DNA from 2 places in the Pseudomonas vesperimontis genome. Region 2 is predicted to be linked to the other one. Evidence: predicted binding sites of a transcription regulator. Region 2 holds the regulator's gene; the other holds the start of a gene.
The links. The regulator LexA, encoded in region 2, represses DNA repair genes until DNA is damaged. The targets are predictions, from matches to a motif close to CTGTNTNNNNANACAG.

Region 1: recN (DNA repair protein RecN) is a predicted target of LexA. The motif match lies at 2,336-2,351, and genes of this name have one in related genera.

What each region holds. Positions count from the first base shown of each region.
Region 1 is NZ_CP149803.1:851,536-855,956, reverse strand. It holds gene dnaK (molecular chaperone DnaK) at 1-1,546, opposite strand, end outside; gene grpE (nucleotide exchange factor GrpE) at 1,650-2,219, opposite strand; gene recN (DNA repair protein RecN) at 2,376-4,061, shown strand; gene fur (ferric iron uptake transcriptional regulator) at 4,124-4,421, opposite strand, start outside.
Region 2 is NZ_CP149803.1:1,346,877-1,351,297, forward strand. It holds gene topA (type I DNA topoisomerase) at 1-210, shown strand, start outside; gene WF513_RS06360 (DUF6586 family protein) at 281-799, shown strand; gene WF513_RS06365 (hypothetical protein) at 878-1,111, shown strand; gene sulA (SOS-induced cell division inhibitor SulA) at 1,233-1,709, opposite strand; gene lexA (transcriptional repressor LexA) at 1,720-2,331, opposite strand; gene WF513_RS06380 (TetR family transcriptional regulator) at 2,603-3,310, shown strand; gene WF513_RS06385 (L,D-transpeptidase) at 3,358-3,882, shown strand; gene nagZ (beta-N-acetylhexosaminidase) at 3,904-4,421, shown strand, end outside.

The DNA of each region.
Region 1 (4,421 bases), 500 kb from region 2:
CCATTTGCGCAATTTCGTCTTCAGACAAACCGGAGTTGGCCTTGATCACGATGGACTGAGTTTTGCCCGTCGCTTTGTCTTTGGCACCTACGTGCAGAATGCCGTTGGCGTCGATGTCGAAGGTCACTTCGATCTGCGGCACGCCACGTGGGGACGGTGGAATGTCAGCCAGGTCGAACTTACCCAGGGATTTGTTACTGGCAGCTTGCTTGCGCTCACCCTGCAACACGTGAATGGTCACTGCACCCTGGTTATCGTCTGCGGTGGAGAACACCTGAGACTTTTTGGTCGGGATGGTGGTGTTCTTCTCGATCAATGCTGTCATCACGCCGCCCATGGTTTCGATACCCAGGGTCAGCGGGCTAACGTCAAGCAACAGCACGTCTTTCACGTCGCCAGACAATACCGCGCCCTGAATGGCAGCGCCCATGGCCACGGCTTCATCCGGGTTAACGTCTTTGCGCGGCTCTTTGCCGAAGAACTCGGTGACCAACTTCTGCACCAGCGGCATGCGGGTTTGGCCACCGACCAGAATCACGTCGTTAATCGCACCAACATCGATGCCGGAGTCTTTCAGTGCAATACGGCAAGGCTCGATGGTGCGCTGCACCAAGTCTTCCACCAGTGCTTCCAGCTTGGCGCGGGAGATTTTCACGTTGAGGTGCTTAGGACCGGTGGCATCTGCAGTGATGTACGGTAGGTTGACGTCGGTAGAATTGCTCGAAGACAGCTCGATTTTGGCTTTTTCTGCGGCTTCTTTCAGGCGCTGCATCGCCAGCGGGTCACCCTTAAGGTTCATGCCGCTTTCTTTCTTAAATTCGTCAACGAGGTAGTCGATCAGACGGATGTCAAAGTCTTCACCACCCAGGAAGGTGTCACCGTTGGTGGCCAACACTTCGAACTGGTGCTCGCCATCAACTTCAGCGATCTCGATCACCGACACATCGAAGGTGCCGCCACCGAGGTCGTAAACGATCACGGTGTGATCGCCCTTGGCCTTGTCCATACCGTAAGCCAATGCAGCGGCGGTTGGCTCGTTGATGATGCGCTTCACGTCCAGACCTGCAATGCGACCGGCATCTTTAGTGGCCTGACGCTGGCTGTCGTTGAAGTAAGCCGGCACGGTGATCACCGCTTCGGTCACTGGCTCGCCGAGGTAGTCTTCAGCGGTCTTCTTCATTTTCTTCAGAATTTCAGCTGATATCTGCGGCGGCGACATTTTCTGGCCATTCACTTCAACCCATGCATCGCCGTTGTCAGCCTTGGCGATTTTGTATGGCACCATCTGAATATCTTTTTGCACAACTTCTTCGTCAAAACGACGACCGATCAGACGCTTTACCGCGTACAGGGTGTTGTGCGGATTGGTCACTGCCTGACGCTTAGCCGACTGCCCGACCAAAATCTCGCCATCATTGGCATAGGCAACGATCGACGGCGTGGTACGCGTGCCTTCGGCGTTCTCGATAACTTTGGCTTTGCCGTTTTCCAATACAGAAACGCAGGAGTTGGTTGTTCCCAGGTCGATACCAATAATTTTGCCCATCTTTACTCTCCCTAAAATTTTTTAATTATCGCGCCACTGACTGGTCATCAGCGGCGGCAGCACTAAAACGCTTGACTGTTTAATGGGGTCAACTCGGCGAATTTCAAGCCTGCTCATCAATCGATGGCGACGCTGCTGCCGGGGCCTTGCTGACCACCACCATCGCCGGGCGCAACAGACGGCCATTGAGCATAAAGCCCTTCTGGAACACCTTAAACACACTGTTGGGCTCAACGTTGGTGCTTTCCTGCATGGCCATGGCTTGATGGTGCTCAGGGTTGAACGGCGCACCGTGGGGGTCCAGCACGTCCAACTGGTAACGCTTAAGCGTGTCGAGGAACAACTTGAGCGTCAGCTCCATACCCTCGCGCACCCCGTTGATCGCCTCATCATCAGGATTGGATAGCTCGAGGCCACGCTCAAGGCTGTCCAACACCGGTAACAGATCGCCGGCGAATTTCTCTAGCGCGAATTTATGCGCCTTCTCCACATCCTGCTCGGCACGACGACGCACGTTTTGCAGGTCGGCAGCCATGCGTAGAGACTGATCCTGAGCAGTGGCCAGTTGTTCTTCCAACGCGTGTACACGGGCAACCAAATCATCGCCTGCAAACGCGCTGGCATTAGCCAGCTCATCAGGGTTCTGCGTATCCAGGTTCTGTTCGTCAGCCATGCGACTCTCCTTTTATAAATTCGACGCAAGCCTTAACCCACGTACCTAGCGACTATATGGGGCCAAAAAATATGCTTTCAAGGACAACAGACGGATTGTCAGCGCACAAAAAAACACTGTATAAATAACCAGACATGAACTTGGGAGGCCCTCACCATGCTGGTGCACCTGTCCGTACACAACTACGCCATTGTTGAACACCTTGATCTAGAACTGGACGCCGGTATGAGCGTGATCAGCGGCGAAACCGGTGCCGGCAAATCAATCATGCTCGACGCCCTCGGCTTAGCCTTGGGTGATCGCGCTGACAGCGGCGTGGTGCGCCCCGGCGCGGACAAGGCGGATATTCTCGCCAGCTTCGACCTGCACGACATCCCAGAAGCTCGTGCTTGGCTGGCCGAACGCGACCTTGGCCATAATCAAGATCAAGACGGGCCGTGCATTCTGCGCCGCGTGATCACAGCTGAAGGCCGCTCGCGCGGTTATATTAACGGCTCACCCTGCCCCCAGGCCGACCTTAAAGCCCTCGGCGAGCTGTTGATTGATATCCACAACCAACATGAACACCAATCCCTGCTCAAGCCTGAAACGCACCGCCGCTTGCTTGATGAATATGCCGGCAGCCAAGAGCTGGCGCGCCAAGTGCTGCTGGCTGCGCAGCGCTGGAAGCAGACCAAAAACGAACTGCAGCGCATCTCCAGCTTGGGTGATGAGCAACGCGCTCGTCACCAACTACTCAGTTACCAGCTGGAAGAACTCGACAACCTGGCCCTAGGCGAGAATGAACTCAGCCAGCTGGAATTGGAGCACAAGAACTTAACTAACGCCGAAAGCCTGCTCAGCGCCTGCCGCTTAGTAATTGAGCAATGCAGTGAAAATGATGCCGGCAATGTGCTCTCCGCGCTGACCAGTAGCCTCAGTCGTCTAAGTGCCTTTCAGGGTCAGCCGGGGGCGCTGAGCGAAGCCACCAACTTGCTCGCCAGCGCGCAGATTCAGGTCGAAGAAGCCGTTGGCGAGCTCAATCGCTTTCTCGATCACTTTGATGCCGACCCCGAGCGCCTGCGGCACATGGAAGAACGCTTAGACGCGATCTACACCTTGGCGCGCAAGCACCGCATCCAGCCCTCCGAGCTAGGCCCGATGCAGCAACAGTTATTCGAGGAATTAGAAAGCCTCAATGCTGATGATCAAGCCGCTGAGCGCCTTAGCGGCGAGCTGTTAGCTTTCGAGCGCCACTATCAAGAAAAAGCAGAAGAACTCAGCACGTTACGCAACAACGCCGCCAGCCAACTGGCCGCTGCAGTAGAAGTGGAGATGCAAACCCTCGGCATGCCCGGTGGACGCTTCACCATTAAACTCAGCGCCAACAGCAACAGCGAGCCGCACCCCAACGGCTTAGAACAGCTGGAATTTCTAGTCAGCGCCAACCCCGGCCAGCCTCTCAAAGCCTTGGCTAAAGTCGCCTCAGGCGGTGAACTGTCGCGCATTAGCTTGGCGATACAGGTGATCACCGCGCAGACTTCGCGCGTGCCGACCCTGGTCTTCGATGAGGTCGATGTCGGTATCGGCGGCCCAACCGCCGAAGTGGTGGGTCAGTTACTGCGCAAGCTGGGCGATCGCGGTCAAGTGCTCACGGTGACGCATTTGCCGCAGGTTGCAGCGCAAGGTCATCAGCATTTATTTGTGCACAAAGTGCGCGGTAACGATGCCACACGCACGGCGGTGAGCAAGCTAACACCCGCAGAGCGGGTCGAAGAAATCGCCCGCATGCTCGGCGGCGTTGACCTCACTGAGGAATCTTTAGCCCATGCGCGCCAGATGGTCGGCAGCGCTCAGGCCTGATTACTCAACCGCTAAAATGCACAAAGGCGACCCTAAGGTCGCCTTTTTCATGCCGCTATCAATCAACTTTTCTTGCGCACATAGAGCACAAGGTTGTGGTCGACCAATTCAAAGCCATGCTCTTCGACGATTTCTTTCTGACGCTTTTCGATCTCAGCGTCGAAGAATTCAATCACCTCACCGGAATCGACACACACCATATGGTCGTGATGGCCGTTGTCCGCCAACTCAAAGACCGCATGCCCACCATCGAAATTGTGCCGAACCACCAAGCCCGCCGCTTCAAACTGCGTCAAGACTCGGTAAACGGTGGCTAAACCAACATCATCACCCGATTCCATCAGCGCCTTGTAGACGTCT
Region 2 (4,421 bases):
TTGGAAATAGTCCCTCATCGCGAAGAGATTGATCCTAAGTATCACTTCCTTTGCGATGCTCCAAAGAAAGACCCTCAAGGTCGCGCTGCGGTGATTCGTTACAGCCGCAAGACCAAAGAGCAGTATGTGCAGACCGAGGTCGACGGTAAGCCGACGGGTTGGCGAGCATTCTTCGAGGGTGGCAAGTGGAAGGTCGAAGATAAGAGTTGATTCAGCGTGCTACTCGCCTGCTCTGGCAGGCGAGCCTTTGCTTATCTGAGTGTTAATCGAGGGCGCCATAATGGCCAGTGAACTCTATACCCGGACTAATCAGAAAATCTTCTATGCAGGTTTAGCGCTGGAGTCCTGGCGCAAAGCTGAGCAAGCTCAAAGTTTGAATGCCCTAGCCCTGATACAGGCTGAGCGTGAAGCGGCGCTGTTTCATCTTTACGGCGCCTTGTTGGGGCTCTGTCACGAAATTGCCGGCTACTACCGTTTGCCCGGCAGTTCAGCGCCACGCGCTGAAAGCTTTTTAGTTCAGTCTGTGTTGGAGGCGGCGCCCAGCCAAGAGCTAGGCGAGTTGGTAGAGCTGGCACAATCAGCCGACAGTTGGCTAGCGCAGCTACTCAACGCGTATGGCGAGTTATTTAAGCCACCACACGCCAGCAAAAAAGCCAAAGTCGATCCCACTACGCCCATGATTATTGCGGTTAGCTTGGATGAGGAAATCGTGCCACTCGCCCATGAAGCGCTGGAAGCATGGCGGCAGCAATTGAAGTCGCTCGCGCAGCGGTTTCGTGAAACCTTAAGTGAGTGGTAGACCGCTGATTAGGTCAGTGAGTGAGTCTGACTAGAGTCAGGCCGTTACATTTAAAGCCTTACGTGGAGAGCAAACAGAATGCCTACATCCTTCCTGGAAATTGTTGAATTGCCCGACGGGCGCATTGCTTTGCGTCGTGGTGAGGATGAAGAATCTTTGGTCGTGCTGGATTTCTCTGCTGATGCCAAAGCTTTTTTGCAGGGCCAGCATGTAGAAGTGGCCAAGGCTATGCTTGGTGTGGGCGTACAGATGGCAGGGCGCTTGGCTGAAAATAACTTCCAGCATGAAGAGGGGCCGCGAGTTCTGCATTAATTGTCGGGTTGCTCGGCGATATGCTCTAGAGCCTTGCACGCTTGTTTGCTAATTGTCTTTGTAGCGCTTCTTAAATCTCTAATGACCTATGCGCACATCCCGTGTGCGCACTTGCGCCTGGTTAACCCAAGCTGATATTCAGGCTCTGCGCCATACCTTGGCGTGCTGCCAATTCAAGATGTTGGCGAACTTGGCGCGGCAAAGGATGCAGCCAACTGACCACGGTGTGACTGCGGCCTAGCCTCAAGGCTTGTTGCGCTAATTCCAGTGCGTCCTGCTCGCCGCGTGGGTGTAACAGCAAGATTCGTTCGCGGTTTAAGCCTGCTTCGCGCAGCCAAACTTGAGTCAGACTGGCCGGCGGTGCGATCAAGGTGAGCCAGCGCTGGTCGTGGATTTCACTGAGTTGACGCAATATTGGCGCGAGAAGATTCAGACAGTGCCCCGCTGCACCACGAAGCGACAGCTCACTGAAAGCGTGTACCTCATCATTTTGCCAGGGCAGCTCACTGCTATCGGCAAGTAGTGGAGGCACTGTCGACGCAAGAAACGCATCGAACAGAGGCAGTTGTGTACGGTTCAATGAATGTTGGAACTGCATAGATCCTCCACTAGCGGCGGATTACGCCGACGCTTAAGCCTTCAATAATCAAATTCTGTTCTTCTAAATTGACTTCGATCGGCGCGAAGTCGGGATTTTCAGCAATCAGCCAAACCTTGTTGCCTTCACGCTTGAAGCGTTTAACGGTGACTTCATCATCAAGACGGGCAACGACCACTTGGCCATTACGCGCTTCACGGGTGGTGTGCACGGCCAACAGATCGCCATCGAAGATGCCAATGTCTTTCATGCTCATGCCGCGCACACGCAACAGGTAGTCTGCTCGAGGGCTGAAGAACGCAGGATTGATTCGGCAAGATTCTTCGATATGTTGCTGCGCCATAATCGGCGCGCCAGCAGCAACGCGGCCAATTACGGGGAGGCCTTCTTCCTCGTCGGCATTAGGCTCAAAGCCCGGAATGCGAATGCCCCTTGAAGCGCCAGGGGTCATTTCGATAGCACCCTTGCGGGCCAAGGCCTTGAGGTGCTCTTCGGCCGCGTTGGGTGATTTGAAACCTAGTTTTAAGGCGATTTCCGCACGTGTGGGCGGGTAGCCGTTATCCTCAAGGCACTGCTTGATGAAGGCGAGTATTTCAGCTTGGCGCGGAGTTAGTTTTAGCATGATCGGCTCTGTCTTTTTGTACAGTGGCTGGGATTATATACAGTGGTCGAGGATTGGCAATCCTTGCGTTTTGATCTGTATGCAAGACACTTGCGCATCACCTGCCAACTACGTTGTTACTCGGGTGGCTTCTCGAGCGTTCAGTAGGGGTTGGCTTCGCCTTTACTTGAACAACTGTGACCCGTTGGCCATAAGATGGTTGGCTCGGCTTGACAAGGCGGGCAGCTGAAACGTATGTTTCAAACAAGTGTTTGTTTAGATGATTAAAGTCATGGCCCAGTCAGAAACCGTTGAACGCATTCTCGATGCGGCAGAGCAACTTTTTGCGGAGAAAGGTTTCGCAGAAACATCGTTGCGTTTGATCACCAGTAAGGCTGGGGTCAATTTGGCTGCGGTGAACTATCACTTCGGCTCGAAAAAGGCCCTGATTCAGGCGGTTTTTTCCCGTTTTCTTGGGCCTTTCTGCGTAAGTCTGGAGCGTGAGCTGGATCGCCGACAGGCCAAGCCTGAGGCCAAGGTCAACCTAGAAGAGCTGCTGGTTTTGTTAGTCGATCAGGCGTTGGCTGTAAAGCCACGCAGTGGTAACGACCTTTCAATATTTATGCGGTTACTCGGGTTGGCGTTTAGCCAAAGCCAGGGTCATTTGCGTAAATATTTGGAAGAGGTGTACGGCAAAGTGTTTCGCCGTTACATGCAATTGGTGCACGAAGCCGCTCCGCGTATTCCGCCGCTGGAATTGTTCTGGCGTGTGCATTTTATGTTGGGCGCTGCAGCGTTTAGCATGTCGGGCATTAAGGCATTGCGGGCCATGTCAGAAACCGATTTTGGCGTGAATACCTCGATCGAGCAGGTCATGCGCTTGATGGTGCCGTTTCTCGCCGCAGGCATGCGTTCGGAAACCGGCCTGAGCGACTCAGTCCTGGCCAGTGCCCAGCTTAAACCCCGCGTTAAGGCTTCAGCCATCCTCAGCAAAGTTTGACCCCCACGGGTGGGCGTGGTGGATGCTATCCGCTAAGCTAGCCGCCCATGGTTACTCTCGATTTCCTCCACCTCTCCCTCGCTGATCAATGCCTTTACGGCTTTGCCAATGGCCAATTTCAGCTGCGCTTGAGTGTTTCTACCGCACGTAATGGCGCGGGCGAATGCAATGGTTCCGGCTGTACGCCGCGTGGCCTGCATCAGGTGCGAGCAAAGATAGGTGAGGGCTTGCCTTCTGCCGCTGTGCTGCGCGGGCGGCGTTGGACGGGAGAGGTGTGGTCGGCTGAGTTACACGCGCAATTTCCCGGTCGTGATTGGATTCTCACGCGAATTCTCTGGTTGAGTGGTTGTGAGCCTGGACGCAATCGTTTGGGCAATGTGGATACCTTCCGCCGTTACATTTACATCCACGGTACGCCGGACAGCGAGCCCATGGGTGTTGCCCTTTCTCATGGCTGTGTGCGCATGCGTAACAGCGATCTGCTTGAGTTATTTGCCCGCGTGCCCCTTCACTGTGCGGTACAGATTGACGAGGCAGCCTGTCCAGTTTGGGCGACTGCAACGCTTTATTAAGGATTGATTGTGAGCTCACCCATGCAGGGTTCGATGATGCTGGACATTGCCGGCACCTGGTTGACGGCTGAAGACCGGCAGATCTTGCGCCAGCCGCAGGTCGCCGGGCTGATTTTGTTTTCGCGCAATATTGAGCACCCCAATCAGGTGCGCGAGTTGTCTGGCGCTATACGTGCACTGCGCCCTGATCTGCTCTTGGCCGTAGATCAGGAAGGCGGGCGGGTGCAGCGTTTGCGTCAGGGGTTTGTGCGTTTGCCCGCGATGCGCGCATTGGCTGATAACGCTAATGCCGAGTATTTGGCTGAGCAGTGTGGCTGGGTGATGGCCATCGAAGTACTAGCCGCGGGACTGGACCTGAGTTTCGCCCCGGTGCTGGATCTCGATCATCAACGCAGTGCAGTGGTCGGCAGTCGCTCTTTTGAGGGTGACGCGCAGCGCGCCACCTTGCTGGCCGGTGCTTTTATCCGGGGCATGAATGCGGCGGGTATGGCTGCTTGCGGCAAGCATTTCCCCGGCCACGGCTGGGCTGAAGCTGATTC